Linked DNA regions of Halorhodospira halophila SL1. The protein of the gene in region 1 interacts with the protein of each later gene in a pairwise test. Links are inferred from orthologs where the notes say so. Each region holds a gene or a part of one and is shown in the gene's direction. Other genes may lie near its edges.

The links.
Region 2: the proteins of HHAL_RS10545 (region 1) and ftsB interact in binary tests that used the Escherichia coli proteins (3 or more experiments, as listed by UniProt). The link is inferred for Halorhodospira halophila SL1 from one-to-one orthologs.

What each region holds. Positions count from the first base shown.
Region 1 is NC_008789.1:2,284,226-2,293,541, reverse strand. The notes cover bases 497-3,496. They hold HHAL_RS10545 (cell division protein FtsQ/DivIB), read left to right. Parts: upstream 497-1,600; coding sequence 1,601-2,392; downstream 2,393-3,496. Other genes in these bases: ftsA (cell division protein FtsA), read left to right, coding at 2,406-3,496; HHAL_RS10550 (D-alanine--D-alanine ligase), read left to right, coding at 690-1,604; murB (UDP-N-acetylmuramate dehydrogenase), read left to right, coding at 497-693. Also shown: more of murB, read left to right, coding at 1-496; more of ftsA, read left to right, coding at 3,497-3,644; cell division protein FtsZ, read left to right, coding at 3,693-4,853; lpxC (UDP-3-O-acyl-N-acetylglucosamine deacetylase), read left to right, coding at 5,015-5,917; HHAL_RS10525 (phosphoglycolate phosphatase), read left to right, coding at 5,986-6,666; trpE (anthranilate synthase component I), read left to right, coding at 6,671-8,146; HHAL_RS10515 (anthranilate synthase component II), read left to right, coding at 8,143-8,736; trpD (anthranilate phosphoribosyltransferase), read left to right, coding at 8,788-9,316. UniProt on the Escherichia coli protein: Essential cell division protein. May link together the upstream cell division proteins, which are predominantly cytoplasmic, with the downstream cell division proteins, which are predominantly periplasmic. May control correct divisome assembly.
Region 2 is NC_008789.1:1,542,779-1,549,106, reverse strand. Bases 1-2,731 are described here. They hold ftsB (cell division protein FtsB), read left to right. Parts: upstream 1-1,095; coding sequence 1,096-1,368; downstream 1,369-2,731. Other genes in these bases: truD (tRNA pseudouridine(13) synthase TruD), read left to right, coding at 2,605-2,731; ispF (2-C-methyl-D-erythritol 2,4-cyclodiphosphate synthase), read left to right, coding at 2,096-2,584; ispD (2-C-methyl-D-erythritol 4-phosphate cytidylyltransferase), read left to right, coding at 1,368-2,096; eno (phosphopyruvate hydratase), read left to right, coding at 1-1,056. Outside these bases: more of truD, read left to right, coding at 2,732-3,597; HHAL_RS07245 (Smr/MutS family protein), read right to left, coding at 3,617-4,186; 5'/3'-nucleotidase SurE, read left to right, coding at 4,276-5,031; HHAL_RS07235 (protein-L-isoaspartate(D-aspartate) O-methyltransferase), read left to right, coding at 5,031-5,693; HHAL_RS07230 (YqaA family protein), read left to right, coding at 5,694-6,275; HHAL_RS07225 (peptidoglycan DD-metalloendopeptidase family protein), read left to right, coding at 6,283-6,328. UniProt on the Escherichia coli protein: Essential cell division protein. May link together the upstream cell division proteins, which are predominantly cytoplasmic, with the downstream cell division proteins, which are predominantly periplasmic.

The sequences.
Region 1 (9,316 bases):
GGCGGTGTGGCCGGGACGGTCATTTTGAGTCAGGGCGGGCTGGATGGGCTGGCGGTCGACGGCGCGCAGGGGCGGGTCCATGCCGAGGCCGGCGTGGCCGGCGGTCGCCTGGCTCGGGCGGCAGTCCGCGAAGGGCTGGCCGGTCTGGAGTTCCTGGCCGGTATCCCCGGCACTGTGGGCGGTGCGCTGGCCCTCAACGCCGGGGCCTGGGGCGGCGAGACCTGGAGCCGTGTGGTCGAGGTGGAGACCGTCGATCGCCACGGGTGCGTCCGGCGGCGCACACCGGCGGATTTCCGGGTCGGCTACCGCAGGGTTGTGGGCCCGGCCGGTGAGTGGTTCCTGGCTGCCACCTGGGCGCTGCCTTCCGGCGACCCGCAAGCACTCAACGAGCGGGTGCGGGCGCTGCTGCGGCGGCGTAATGCGGCGCAGCCGGTGGGTCAGCCGACCTGCGGTTCGGTCTTTCGGAATCCGCCTGGGGACGCCGCCGGGCGGCTGATCGAACAGGCCGGGTTGAAAGGGGCGCGGCGTGGTGGTGCCCGGGTCTCCGAGCGCCACGCCAACTTCATTATCAACGAGGGCGGCAGTGCGGCGGATATCGAGGGGCTCATCGAGGTGGTCCGGCAGCGGGTTGCCGAGGTGCACGGTGTGCGGCTAGAGACCGAAGTCCACGTGATCGGGGGGGAGCAGTCGTGAGTGGTATCCCGGATCCGCAGCGGGTGGGGCGCGTCGCCGTGCTGATGGGCGGCACCTCGGCCGAGCGGGACATCTCCCTGCGCAGTGGCGGCGCGATACTCGCGGCGCTACAGCGCTGTGGCTACGACGCCGAGGCCTACGATCCCCGTGACCGCGCCCTGGAAGGGCTGCGCGGCTACGACGTGGTCTTCATCGCCCTTCACGGGCGGGGCGGTGAGGACGGCACGGTCCAGGGACTGCTGGATCTGCTCGGAATCCCGTACACCGGCAGCGGTGTCCTCGGCTCGGCGCTGGGCATGGACAAGTGGCGCTGCAAGCGGCTCTGGCAGGGCAGTGGCCTGCCCACGCCGGCGGGTCAGTTGCTGACCGGCGACCGCCCGGTCCTCGACGAGGGGGTGGGTTACCCAGTGATCGTCAAGCCCGCCCGCGAGGGGTCGAGCCTCGGCATGAGTCGGGTCGAGGGGCCGGAGGAGCTGGCCGAGGCCTACCGCGTGGCAGCGGCCTACGACGATACCGTCCTCGCCGAGGCCTGGGTCGAGGGCGAGGAGTACACCGTGGCGCTGCTCGGTGATCAGGCGTTGCCGTCGATCCGACTGGAGACCCCGCACGCCTTCTTCGACTACGCGGCCAAGTACCAGGCCGAGGACACCGGTCACCACTGCCCGAGCGGTCTCGGGCCGGAGGAAGAGGCCGAACTTGGCGCCCTGTGTCGGGAGGCCTTTATCGCCAGCGGCGGGAACGGCTGGGGGCGTGTGGATGTCATGCGGGACACCGGCGGACGCTGGTGGCTGCTGGAGGTGAATACCATCCCCGGCATGACCGATCACTCGCTGGTGCCCATCGCGGCGGCGCAGGCCGGGATCGGCTTCGACGAGCTGGTGGCCCGCATCCTGGGGGAGGCGTTGCGATGAGCCGTGAGGATTGGAGTGACCTGCTGGGCCGCCGCTCCTCCCGGCGCCCGCAGGGGCGCGCCGCTTTGCTGCCGGCGATGCCGGGGCTGCGGGGCTGGCTGTGGGGCGGTGCGGTGGCGTTGCTCGCCACCGGCGCCGCGGGTATGGCCAGCGTGGCGCTGCAGGAGGGGCGGATCCTGCCCCTTGAGCGGGTGGAGCTGACCGACGCGCCGCAGCGTGTGGCGGGGGAGGATCTGCGCCAGGCCCTGGTGCCGCACTTGCATCGAAGTGTGCTGGGCGTGGATGTCCGCGGTGCGCGGGACGCCCTGGAGGCGCTGCCCTGGGTGGAGCGTGCTGCGGTGCGGCGGGCCTGGCCCGGCAGCATCCAGGTCACGCTGCATGAGCGGGAGCCGCTGGCGCGCTGGGACGAGCACGCCCTCATCGACCGCAGCGGCGAACGCTTCGAGCCGCCGGTGGAGAGCATCCCGGAGGTGCTCCCGGAACTGCGCGGGCCGGAGGGCAGCGAGGGTGAGGTGGCCCGGCTGTTTAAACAGATGCAGGAACAACTGGACAAGCGGCACGTCAATCTGGTGGCGCTCAGCCTCTCCCCTCGGGGGTCGTGGAGCGCACGGCTGGAGGATGGCGTGGAGATGGCCCTGGGCCGGCAGCACCCCGGCGAGCGCGTGGAGCGCTTCGCAGCCGTGCTGCCGACCCTGGAAGAACGGGAAGAGGCCCCGATGGAGCGGGTCGATCTGCGCTACCCCAACGGCTTTGCCGTGGCCTGGGGTGCAGCAGACGAAGCGGACTAAGGCGGAGCAGAGCATGGTGCGAAAGAGCGAAGACAGCCTGTTGGTGGGCCTCGATATCGGCACCTCGAAGGTGGTCGCCATCGTCGGTGAAGCCAAAGAGGATGGCGAGCTGGAGGTGATCGGCGTGGGCAGCCACCCGTCCCACGGGTTGAAGAAAGGCGTGGTGGTGAACATCGACTCCACGGTGCAGTCGATCCAGCGCGCCATCGAGGAGGCCGAGCTGATGGCCGGCTGCGAGATCCACTCGGCCTACGTGGGGATCTCGGGCAGCCACATCCGCAGCCTCAATTCCCACGGCATGGTGGCGATCCGGGATAAGGAGGTCCGCCAGGCCGACCTGGAGCGGGTGCTCGATGGCGCCAAGGCGGTGGCGATCCCGGCGGATCAGCAGATCCTGCACGTGATCCCGCAGGAGTTCGTCATCGACAGCCAGGAGGGCATCCGCGACCCGCTGGGTATGGCCGGCGTGCGCCTGGAGGCGCGGGTGCACATGGTCACCGGCGCGGTCTCGGCGGCGGACAACATCACCAAGTGCGTCCGCCGCTGCCAGCTCGACGTGGACGACATCGTCCTGCAGCAGCTGGCGGCAAGCCACGCCGTGCTCAGCGACGACGAGAAGGAGCTGGGCGTCTGCCTGGTGGACATCGGCGGTGGCACCACCGATATCGCGGTGTTCACCGGCGGTGCCATCCGCCATACCGCCGTGATCCCCATCGCCGGGCACCAGGTCACCAACGACATCGCCGTGGCGCTGCGCACGCCAACGCACCACGCCGAGGACATCAAGGTCCGCTATGCCTGCGCGCTGTCGCAGCTGGCCAACCCCGAGGAGAGCATCGAGGTGCCGTCGGTGGGGGATCGGCCGCCGCGCCGGCTCTCCCGCCAGTCGCTGGCCTCGGTGGTGGAGCCGCGCTACGAGGAACTGCTCGCGCTGGTGCAGTCCGAGCTGCGCAAGAGCGGCTTCGAGGACCTGATCCCGGCGGGCATCGTGCTCACCGGTGGCAGCTCGAAGATGGAAGGGGTGACCGACCTGGCCGAGGAGGTCTTCCACCTCCCGGTGCGCATCGGTGTGCCGAAGTTCGTGACCGGGTTGTCGGACGTGGTCCGCAATCCGATGTATTCCACCGGCGTGGGCCTGCTCGCCTTCGGCGCGCGCAACCGTGACAGCGGGATGTCGCCGGCGCTGGCGCAGGACGCCGGGATGAGCGCCCTGTGGGGGCGGATGAAGAACTGGTTCAAGGGCAATTTCTAGTCATTTCAGTAATCGCTAGCGTCCGGGACGCTTGAGGAGGGCAGCATCATGTTTGATCTGATGGATACCGCCAATCAGAACGCGGTCATCAAGGTGATCGGAGTCGGCGGCGGCGGTGGCAACGCCGTGCAGCACATGGTCGAGAGCGAGATCGAGGGTGTGGAGTTCATCTACGCCAACACCGACGCCCAGGCCCTGGCCAACACCCGTGCCGGGGTCACTGTGCAGCTGGGCTCGGGCATCACCAAGGGCCTGGGGGCCGGCGCCGATCCGACCACGGGTCGGCAGGCGGCCGAGGAGTCCCGCGACCGCCTCCAGGAGGTGCTCGACGGGGCCGACATGGTCTTCATCACCGCCGGCATGGGCGGTGGCACCGGCACGGGTGCGGCCCCGGTGGTGGCCGAGGTGGCCCGCGAGATGGGCATCCTGGCCGTGGCCGTGGTGACCAAGCCGTTCCCCTTCGAGGGCAACAAGCGCATGGGCGTGGCCCAGGAGGGCATCAAGGAGCTGGAGAACAGCGTCGATTCGCTGATCACCATCCCCAACGAGCGGCTGCTGCCGGTGCTCGGCAAGAACCTGACCCTGATCGACGCCTTCAAGTCGGCCAACGACGTGCTCCACGGCGCCGTGCGCGGCATCGCCGAGCTGATCACCCGGCCGGGCCTGATCAACGTCGACTTTGCCGACGTCCGCACGGTGATGTCCGAGATGGGCATGGCGGTGATGGGCAACGGCGTGGCCTCCGGCGAGGGGCGTGCCCGTGAGGCGGCGGACCGGGCCATCGCCTGCCCGCTGCTCGAGGACTTCAACCTGGCCGGCGCCAACGGCGTCCTGGTCAACGTCACCGGCGGCTACAACCTCTCCATCGGCGAGTTCGACGAGGTGGGCAACGCGGTGCGCGAGTACGCCTCCGACGAGGCGACCGTGGTCGTCGGTGCGGTCATCGACCCCGAGCTGGAGGATGAGCTGCGCGTCACCGTGGTGGCCACCGGGCTCGGTCCGGCGGTCCAGGCCGCGGGGGATGTGGCCAAGCCGTCCCAGCAGGCCCAGCCGGGTCCCCGTAAGAACACCGGCGAGGTGGACTACGCCCAGTTGGACCGGCCCACGGTGATCCGGCAGAACGCCGCCAACGAGCGCAAGGAGGCGGACGCCGATGGCGACATGGAGTACCTCGACATCCCGGCGTTCCTGCGTCGCCAGGCGGACTGAGCGGCAGCGCCGTTGTTGCGCTGCAATATACTTTTTGGATTTGTTACACTAATATTTCGCGACGTCTTGCCGCTACCAAAGGGTGAAGGCGGTGTGTCCGGTCGCGCGGGTTGCGTCTGAGCACACAAGTAGCCGCATGAGCAGTGGAGCCGAGCCGAGCCATGATCCGTCAACGCACCTTGAAGAACAGCATCCGCGCGACCGGCGTGGGCCTGCACACCGGCGAGAAGGTCTACCTGACCCTCCGTCCGGCTCCGGCCAATGCGGGGATCATATTCCGGCGCACTGATCTCGACCGCGAGATCAAGGCAACCGCCGCTGCCGTGGGCGACACCCGCCTGTCCACCTGCCTGGTGGAAGACGGGGTGCGGGTTTCCACCGTCGAGCACCTGCTGTCGGCGCTGGCCGGGCTGGGGATCGACAACTGCTATGTCGATCTCTCCGCGGCCGAGGTGCCGATCATGGACGGCAGTGCGGCGCCCTTTGTCTTCCTGGTGCGCTCCGCAGGGATCAAGGAGCAGGAGGCGCCCAAGCGCTTCGTGCGCATCCTGGAGCCGGTCCAGGTTGTTGATGGTGACAAGTGGGTGGCCTTCGAGCCCTTCGAGGGCTTCAAGGTCAGCTTCACCATCGATTTCGACCACCCGGTCTTCCTCGATCAGCACGCCCGTGCCGAGGTGGATTTCTCCTCGACCTCCTTCATCAAGGAGGTCAGCCGTGCGCGGACCTTCGGCTTCATGAAGGAGATCGAGGCCCTGCGGGCCTCCCGGCTGGCCCTCGGTGGCAGCCTCGACAACGCCATCGTGGTCGACGACTACCGGGTGCTGAACGAGGACGGGTTGCGGTACCGGGACGAGTTCGTCAAGCACAAGATCCTCGACGCCATCGGCGACCTTTACCTCTTGGGTAGCAGCCTGATCGGCTCGTTCCACGGGCACAAGTCCGGGCACGCCCTCAATAACCGCCTCCTGCGCAAGCTGCTCGAGCACGAGCACGCCTGGGAGGAGGTGACCTTTGAGGAGCTGGACGAATTGCCCATCGCCTACGATCAGCCGGTGGTGGCCTGAGCGCCGCAGCAGCTTGCGGTCCAGGCCGGCCAGCCGGTAGGGTGTAGCTTTCTACCTGAAAGCTGGCTATGGATCTCTCGCTAACCCGCGCGATTCTCTTCGATCTGGACGGGACGCTGGTGGACAGCGCCCCGGATCTGACCGTCGCCATCAACCAGGTGCTCGCCGAGCGGGACCACGCCCCGGTGACCGAGGAGCAGGTCCGCGGTTGGGTGGGCAATGGTGCCCGTCGGCTGGTGGCCCGCGCCCTCACCGGCGCGGACGACGGCAACCCGCCAGAAGAGGAGCTGGACGCCGCGCTCGAGCGCTTCTTCGAGTGCTACGGCGAGGCCGTCTACGTACACAGCCGCCCCTACCCGGAGGCCGTCGAGACCCTGCAGGCCCTGGCCCAGGCCGGCATGCGTCTGGCCGTGGTCACCAACAAGCCGCGGCGCTTCGCCGAGCCGATCCTCCAGGGCATGGGGGTGACGGATGCCATCGACGTGGTCGTTGGCGGCGAGTGCACCGAGGCCCGCAAGCCCGACCCGGAGCCGCTCCGGCTGGCCATGGAGCGCCTGGGGGCGGCGTCGCGGACCGTGCTGATGGTCGGTGACTCGCGAACCGACGTGGAGGCGGCGCGCAACGCCGGTATTCCGGTGGTGTGTGTGCCCTACGGCTACCGCCGCGGGGTGGCGCTGGAAGACCTGGGCGCCGACGCCATCGTGGATGATCTCAGCGGCGTGGTCGCGCTGCTACGCGAGGCGGCCTGAGGCCATGAAAGAGCACGAGTTCCACAGCCTCGCCGAAGCCGGGTACACCCGTATCCCGCTCATCCGCGAGGTCCTGGCCGATCTCGACACCCCGCTGTCCACCTATCTCAAGCTCGCCCGCGGGCCGCGCTCCTTCCTCTTCGAGTCGGTGGAGGGCGGTGAGAAGTGGGGCCGCTACTCCATCATCGGGCTGCCGGCCCGGACCGAGATCGCCGTCTACGGGCACCGGGTTGAGGTCCGCCGCGATGGCGCGCTCGTCGACGAGCAGCAGGTGCGCGATCCGCTGGCCTGGATCGAGGCGTATCAGCACCGTCATCGCGCCGCGACGCCCTCCGGATTCCCGCAGATGCCGCGGTTCCTGGGGGGGCTGGTGGGGTACTTCGGCTACGACACGGTGCGCTACGTCGAGCCGCGGCTGGCCGCTAGCGCCCCGGAAGACCCCCTCGGGCTGCCGGACATCTGCCTGGTGGAGGCCGAGGAGGTGGTCGTCTTCGACAACCTCGCCGGGCGGCTCTATCTGGTGGTCCACTGCGATCCGCGCGAGCCGGACGCCTATGCAGCCGGCCTGGCACGGCTGGACGAACTGGCCGGGCGGCTGGCCGAGCCCCTGGAGCGCACCCGGCGTCCGGGCGGCGGCGTGGCGGCGGGGGAGCCCCGCTACAACTTCACCCAGGCCGGGTTCGAGGCCGCGGTGGAGCGGATCCGCGAGTACATCGCCGCCGGCGACGTGATGCAGGTGGTCCCGTCGCAGCGCATGAGCATGCCGTTCAGCGCGGAGCCCCTCGATCTCTACCGCGCGTTGCGCTGCACCAACCCCTCGCCCTACATGTACTTCCTCGACCTCGGCGCCTGCCAGGTGGTCGGCTCCTCGCCGGAGATCCTGGTCCGCCTCGAGGATGGCGAGGTGGCCGTGCGCCCGATTGCCGGGACCCGCAAGCGCGGCGCCACCGAGGCCCGCGACCAGGAGCTGGAACAGGAGCTGGTCTCCGACCCGAAGGAGATCGCCGAGCACGTGATGCTCATCGACCTCGGGCGCAACGACGTCGGCCGGGTCGCCGAGACCGGCACGGTGCGCCTGACCGAGCGCATGGTGGTGGAGCGCTACTCCCAGGTCATGCACATCGTCTCCAACGTGGTCGGGCGGCTGCGACCGGGGCTCGGTCCCATGGACGTGCTGCGGGCCACCTTCCCGGCCGGCACGGTCTCCGGCGCGCCGAAGATCCGTGCCATGGAGATCATCGACGAGGTCGAGCCGGTCAAGCGCGGTGTCTACGCCGGCGCCGTCGGCTATCTCTCCTGGTCGGGGAACATGGACACCGCCATCGCGATCCGGACCGCGGTGGTTCACGATGGCCAGGTCCACGTCCAGGCGGGTGCCGGTGTGGTCGCAGACTCGGTTCCCGAGCTGGAGTGGAAGGAGACCCTGAACAAGGGCCGGGCGCTGCTGCGCGCCGTCGAGATGGCCGAGGCTGGCTTATGATCCTGATGATCGATAACTACGACTCGTTCACCTGGAATCTCGTCCAGTATCTGGGCGAGCTGGGTGCCCGAGTCGAGGTGGTGCGCAACGACGAGATCAGTATCGACGAGGTGCGCCGCCTGCGCCCGGAGCGCATCGTGATCTCCCCGGGGCCCTGCACCCCCAACGAGGCCGGCGTCTCGCTGGAGGTGGTCCGCGCCCTGGCCGGCGAAGTGCCCATCCTCGGTGTCTGCCTGGGGCACCAGACCATCGGGCAGGTGTTCGGCGGCCGCGTGATCCGGGCCCGCGAGGTCATGCACGGCAAGACCTCCCCGGTGCGCCACCGCGGCCAGGGGGTCTTCGCCGGTCTGCCCGAGCCGCTGGAGGCCACCCGCTACCACTCGCTGATCGTCGAGCGCGAGAGCCTTCCGCAGGAGCTGGAGATCACCGCCTGGACCGAGGGGCCCCACGGCGCCATCGACGAGATCATGGGGCTGCGCCACCGCCGACTGCCGGTGGAGGGCGTGCAGTTTCACCCCGAGTCGATCCTTACCTCCGCCGGGCACGATCTTCTGCGCAACTTCCTGGAGCAGCCCCGCGCCGTCGCCTGAACCCTGCGCCCTGAACGCTGCACACTGAACCGAAAAAAACCGAGGCACCCTATGGACCTAACCGCCGCCCTTCGTCGCATCACGGAGAACCAGGATCTCAGCCCCGATGAGATGACCGCGGTCTTCCGCACCATCATGACCGGCGGGGCGACGCCGGCGCAGATCGGTGGCTTCCTCATCGGCATGCGGCTCAAGGGGGAGACGGTCCAGGAGATGGCCGCCGCCGCCTCGGTCATGCGGGAGCTCGCCGAGCGGGTCGATGTCGGCGACGACTTCCACCGCCTGGTGGACACCTGCGGCACCGGTGGCGATGCCCGCGGCACCCTGAACGTCTCGACCGCCGCCGCCTTCGTGACCGCCGCCGGGGGCATCCCGGTGGCCAAGCACGGCAACCGCTCGGTCTCCGGGCGCAGCGGCAGCGCCGACCTGCTCGAGGCCTGCGGCGCCACGCTGGAACTCAGCAGCGAGGCGGTGGCTGAGTGCATCCGTCGGGTCAACGTTGGTTTCCTCTTCGCCCCGCTGCACCACAGCGCCATGAAGCACGCCGTGGGACCGCGCAAGGAGCTCGGGGTCCGCACCC
Region 2 (6,328 bases), 740 kb from region 1 along the record:
CTCCAGGGGGGGAGTGCCGACGATCAGGCCGCTCTGGACCGGCAGCTGATCGACCTCGACGGCAGCCCCAACAAGGACCGTCTTGGTGCCAACGCCATCCTCGCCGTATCCATGGCCGTCGCCCAGGCGGCAGCGCGCAGTCGCGGTCTGCCCCTCTATCGCCACCTGCAGCAGGAGGGGTCCGCTGCCCAGCTGCCGGCCCCGATGATGAACATCCTCAACGGTGGGGAGCACGCCGACAACAGCGTGGATATCCAGGAGTTCATGATCATGCCCATCGGGTTTGATCGGTTCTCCGAGGCGCTGCGCTGCGGTGCCGAGATCTTCCATGCGCTCAAAAAGGTCCTCCACGAGCGTGGGCTCTCCACTGCCGTGGGCGATGAAGGTGGCTTCGCCCCGGATCTGCCCTCCAACGAGGCGGCCCTGGAAGCCATCATCGAGGCCATTCAGCGCGCCGGCTATCAGGCCGGTGATCAGGTGGCCCTGGCTCTGGACGTGGCCAGCTCGGAACTCTATCGCGACGGTCGCTATCACCTCGCCTCGGAAGGGCGGGACTTCGACGCCGCCGGGTTCGCCGATTACCTGGCGCAGCTCGTCGATAAGTATCCGATCGTCTCCATCGAGGACGGCATGGATGAGTCGGACTGGGACGGCTGGAAGGTGCTGACCGAGCGCCTGGGTGGTCAGATTCAATTGGTGGGCGACGACCTGTTCGTCACCAACCCGCAGATTCTGCAGCAGGGGATCGACCGCGGCATCGCTAACTCCATCCTGATCAAGCTCAATCAGATCGGGACCGTGACCGAGACCCTGGAGGCGATCCGCATGGCCGACGAGGCCGGCTACACTTCGGTGGTTTCTCACCGCTCCGGGGAGACCGAGGATGTGGCGATCGCCGACCTGGCCGTGGCCACGCGGGCGACACAGATCAAGACCGGCTCGTTGTGCCGCTCCGATCGGGTGGCCAAGTACAACCAGCTGCTGCGGATCGAGCAGGAGCTCGGCGACGACGCCCGGTACGTGGGTCGAGACGCGCTGCGTCCTGAGCAGGGGTAGGTCAGTGATCGCCGCGTGGGGCCGTCCCAGGAGGGCGCCATGCGTTGGGTGAACGGGTTGCTCGCTGTGCTGCTGGTCCTCTTGCAGGCCCAGCTCTGGTTTGGGCAGGCCAGTATTCCCGGCTTGCTCGAACTGCGCGGTGCCGTGGCCACGCAGCAACAGCAGAACGAGCAGGCCGAGGCGCGCAACGAGGCGCTGGCGGCCGAGGTGGAGAATCTTAAGGAGAGCACCGAGGCCCTGGAGGAACGGGCCCGTTATGAACTCGGTATGATCCGGGACGACGAGGTCTTCTACCAGGTTGTGGAGGAGTAATGGGGCGCTACTGGGCGGTGATACCGGCGGCCGGTGTGGGCCGGCGTATGGGGGGCGGGGATCGCCCCAAACAGTATCGCCTGCTGCTGGGGCGGCCGGTGATCGGCTGGGCCCTGGAACGGCTGCTCGGTCACCCGAAGGTGGCCGGGGCCGTGGTGGCGTTGGCCGCCGACGACCCCCACTGGGACGCCCTGGGACTGGACAGGCAGGTGGCGGGGAAACCCGTGCACCGCGTGGAAGGGGGGGCAGAGCGGCGTGATTCGGTTCGGGCCGCGCTGGCCTACCTGGGCGGGATCGCCAACCCCGAGGATCGGGTGCTGGTCCACGACGCCGTACGGCCGTGCCTGAGTGCGGCCGAACTGGACCGACTGATCGACGAGGGGGGGGCAGCCGTCGACGGCGCCCTGCTGGCGACCCCGGTCCGCGATACCCTCAAGCGCGCCGATGGCGACTGCGTCGGTGCCACCGTCTCCCGGGAGGGGCTGTGGCAGGCCCAGACGCCTCAGCTTTTCCCGCTGCGGCGTCTGTCGGCGGCGCTGGACGCGGCCTTGGCAGCTGGTGTGGCCGTCACCGACGAGGCCCAGGCTGTGGAATGGCATGACGGCCAGCCGCGGCTGGTCACTGGCGAAGCCGGCAATCTGAAGATCACCCATCAGGCTGACCTGGATCTGGCTGCTGCCGTGCTTACGGCGCAGCGGGCGGCCACGGAGAGGGAGCAAACCGCGTGATTCGCATTGGGCAGGGTTTCGACGTCCACCGGTTCGCCGGCAAGGGCGAGGGTTTTCGGCTGGGCGGGGTCGCGGTCCCGTACCACAAGCGGTTGGAGGCCCACTCCGACGGCGATGTCCTCCTGCACGCGATCACCGACGGCCTGCTCGGCGCCTGTGGGATGGGGGATATCGGTCGCCACTTCCCGGACGACGACCCGCGCTGGCGGGACGCCGACAGCATCGGTCTGCTGGCCTCGACGCTGCGTTTGGCTGCCGAGGCCGGATGGGTGCCGGTGAATGTCGACGGCACGGTGATTGCTCAGGCCCCTAAGCTGGCTCCCTATATCGGTGCCATGCGCCAGGCCACCGCCGACGCCATGGAGCTGTCGCCCGGGGCGGTGAACGTCAAGGCGACGACCAGCGAGCGCCTCGGCTTCACCGGCCGGGGAGAGGGGATCGCCGCGATGGCAGTGGTCCTGGTGGAATCGGCCCCGGGGCGGGGTTGATCCGGGCCCACGGCGGACCCTTGGGCACGGCGCGCCTGCGCGCCTGCCCCGAGGACTTCCGCGTGGATGAGCAGCTGCCGTTTCAGCCCTCCGGGGTGGGCGAGCACTGCCTGATCCAGGTTTGCAAACGCGGCTGGACGACCGAGGCTGTCGCCAAGATATTGGCGGCTCGGGCGGGGGTGTCGCGGGGCGCCGTGAGCTTTGCCGGTCTCAAGGACCGGCACGCAGTGACCACCCAGTGGTTCTCGGTGCATGCGCCGAAGGCGTGCCCGGCGCTGCTGCCGGGATGTTTAGAGGACGGCGTCGAGATCGTTGCGGCTACCCGCAACGCCCGCAAGCTGCGCCGCGGCGCGCTCGGCGGCAACCGCTTCCGCCTGCTGGTTCGCGAAGTATCGGCGCCGCGTCGGGCGGTGGAGCGCCGCCTGCATGCCATTTCCCGGCGGGGCGTCCCCAACTATTTCGGGCCCCAGCGTTTCGGGCGCGGGGGGCGCAACCTGCAGCAGGCGCGGGCCTGGTTGCTCGAGGGCGAGCCGGTCCGAGGTCGTACCGTGCGTGGGCTACTGATCTCTGCGGTGCGTTCGGATCTGTTCAACCGAGTGCTGGCCCGGCGGGTGGCAGCCGGTACCTGGGATACGTTGCTGGCCGGAGAACGGGCGGCGCTCGATGGAACCGGTAGCCATTTTCCGGTGGTGGCGGTGGATGCCCCCCTCCGGCGGCGTGTCGCCCAGGGGGATGTCCATCCCAGCGGGCCTTTGCCCGGGGTTGGTGGGGATCGGCCGGAAGGTGCGGTGGCGGCGCTTGAAGACGAGGTCCTCGCCGAGGAGCCCGAGCTGCTGGCCGCACTGGCCGAGCGCGGGGTGCGCGCCGACCGCCGTCCACTGCGCCTGATGCCCCGGCAGTTGGTCTGGCACTGGCCCGACGCACAGACCCTCTCTCTCGACTTCACGCTCACCGCCGGGGCCTACGCCACCACGGTGATCGCGGAAGTCTTGGAGACCGCCGCGGAAGAGTGACATCGCTCCTGCCCCGGGGTTACCGCGGGCCCGGCTTGCGCAGCAGCACGTAGACGGCGCCGGTGCCGCCGTCACTCTCCGGTGCCGAAGCGAAGGCCAGCACGTCGTCCCTACGCCGCAGCCAGTGATCGACGGCGACCTTCAGCACCGGCTGCGGCCGCTGCGATCCGCGCCCCTTGCCGTGGATGATGCGCACACAGCGGTGGTTGCGTTCCGCGGCATGCGCCAGGAAGAGCGTCAGCTCTCGGTAGGCCTCACGCCGGGTCAGTCCGTGTAGATCGAGTTGGGCTGCCGGCGGGTAATGGCCGCGCCGCAGCTGTCTCAGCACGCGGCGCTGAACGCCGGCGCGGTAGTAGAGTAGCTCCTCCCCGGTTTCAACTTCGGCCGGGTCGGGCGGGGGCTCGAGCAGGCTCTCGACCACCCGACGCTCGTCGGCTTCACGCTGGATGGGCCGCGGTGGGGGCGGCGGCGGGCGCCTCTCGGTCTGATCGTTGTCGTAGCGGCGCACGTCGGCCATGGCCTGACGGAACAGGGCCGTTTCATCCGCCGGATCCCGCGAGTCGCCACTGCCGTCTTGTTGGTCGCTCATGCCGAACCCCCACGGTGGTGCTCCGGGACACGTTATACTGCCAATCTTGGCGGCAACTGTGTGTTCGAGGCTTCGCCTGCAGGAGCAAGATGTACATTCTGATCAGCAACGACGATGGTTACCAGGCCGAGGGGATTCTGAAGCTGGCTGAACGGTTGGGTACCGTGGCGAGGGTGACCGTGATGGCCCCGGAGCGGGATCGCAGCGGGGCCAGCAACTCGCTGACGCTGGAGGATCCCATCCGCGTCCATCCCATCGAGCCCGACCGGTTCCGGGTCCAGGGCACACCGACCGACTGTGTGCACTTGGCGCTGACAGGGCTGCTGGAGGAGGATCCGGACATGGTCTTCTCCGGCATCAACGCCGGCGCCAATCTGGGCGATGATGTGCTTTACAGTGGCACGGTGGCAGCGGCGATGGAGGGGCGCTACCTCGGCCTGCCGGCGGTCGCCATCTCGCTGGCCGGTACCTGGGCGCCGGTGCACTACGACACCGCCGCTCGGGTCGCCGTGAAACTGCTTGAGCAGATCCAGGATGACCCGCTCCCCCCGGACAGTATCCTCAACGTCAACGTGCCGGACCTGCCCTGGGACGAGATCCAGGGGTTTCACGCCACGCGGCTCGGCTGCCGGCATCGCGCCGAGCCGGTCATCAAGCAGCACGACCCGCGGGGGCGCACCATCTACTGGGTGGGGCCCCCGGGCTCGGAGCAGGACGCGGGTCCCGGGACCGATTTCTACGCCGTACGCAACGGGTTTGTCTCGGTGACCCCGATCCAGGTCGATCTAACCCGGCATGCGGGGCTCGAGCAGGTCCGCGGCTGGCTGGACGGGGTGACGTGGTGATGCGCGAGCGGAACGCAGCGGGGATTGGCATGACCTCTCAACGGACCCGGGATCGGCTGGTGGATGCATTGGCGGCCCAGGGTATCCAGGACGAACGGGTGCTCTCGGCGATGCGCGAGGTGCCCCGGCACCTGTTCGTCGACGAAGCCCTGGAGAGCCGCGCCTACGAGAATACCCCGCTACCCATTGGCGAGGGGCAGACGATCTCCCAGCCCTGGGTGGTCGCACGGATGACCGAGCTGCTGCTCGAGCCGGGGGTCCCGGAGCGGGTGTTGGAGGTGGGGACCGGCTCCGGCTACCAGGCCGCGGTGTTGGCCCGGCTGGTTCCGCGGGTCTACAGCATCGAGCGGATCGGTTCCCTGCTGCGCCGGGCCCGAGAGCGGCTGCAGGCGGTCCGCCTGTTCAACTGCCAGCTTCGCCACGGTGATGGCTATGAGGGGTGGCCGGAGTACGCCCCCTACGACGGCATCATCGTGACCGCGGCGCCGGACGCGCTGCCGGAGGCGCTGCTTGAGCAGCTCGCCGACGGGGGGCGTTTGGTTGCACCGATCGGTGGCGCCGGCTATCAGGAGCTTCTGGTGGTGGATCGTCGGGGGGATGCGTACGAGCAGCGCCGGGTGGCCGGAGTCTCGTTCGTGCCGATGCTTGAGGGGCGGGTCTGAGTGCGAGTGTTCGGGCCGTTGTACAGCTGGACGGTGCGGTGGGCCGGCCACCGTCGGGCCCCCTGGGCGCTGGGTGGGCTCAGTGTCGCTGAGTCCTCGGTGTTTCCGATCCCGCCGGATGTCCTCCTGGCCCCGATGGCTCTGGCGCGGCCGAATCGGGCCGCATCCTTTGCCCTCATCGCCACGGTGGGGTCGGTGCTCGGTGGGCTGATCGGTTACGCCCTCGGGTACTTTGCGCTCTACCTGGTCGAGCCGTGGATCGAGGCGGCCGATTACGAACAGGCCTATCGGACGGCGGTGGAGTGGTTCCGCGAGTGGGGATTCTGGGTGGTCCTGGTGGCCGGTTTTTCGCCCATCCCGTACAAGGTCTTCACGGTGGCGGCCGGGGCGACCGGGGTTGCCCTACTGCCCTTTATTATCGCCTCGCTGCTGGGTCGCGGGGCGCGGTTTTTCCTGGTCGCCGGCCTGGTAGCCTGGGGTGGCGCTCGGCTTGAGCCCTGGTTGCTGCGCCACGTCGAGCGGCTCGGGTGGATCAGCGTCATCGTGTTACTGCTCGGAATACTGTGGGTCAAGTACGGGTAGCCGTCCGATGCTGGGCACCGCGTCGCGCATCCTGGTCTGGGCCTTGATCCTCC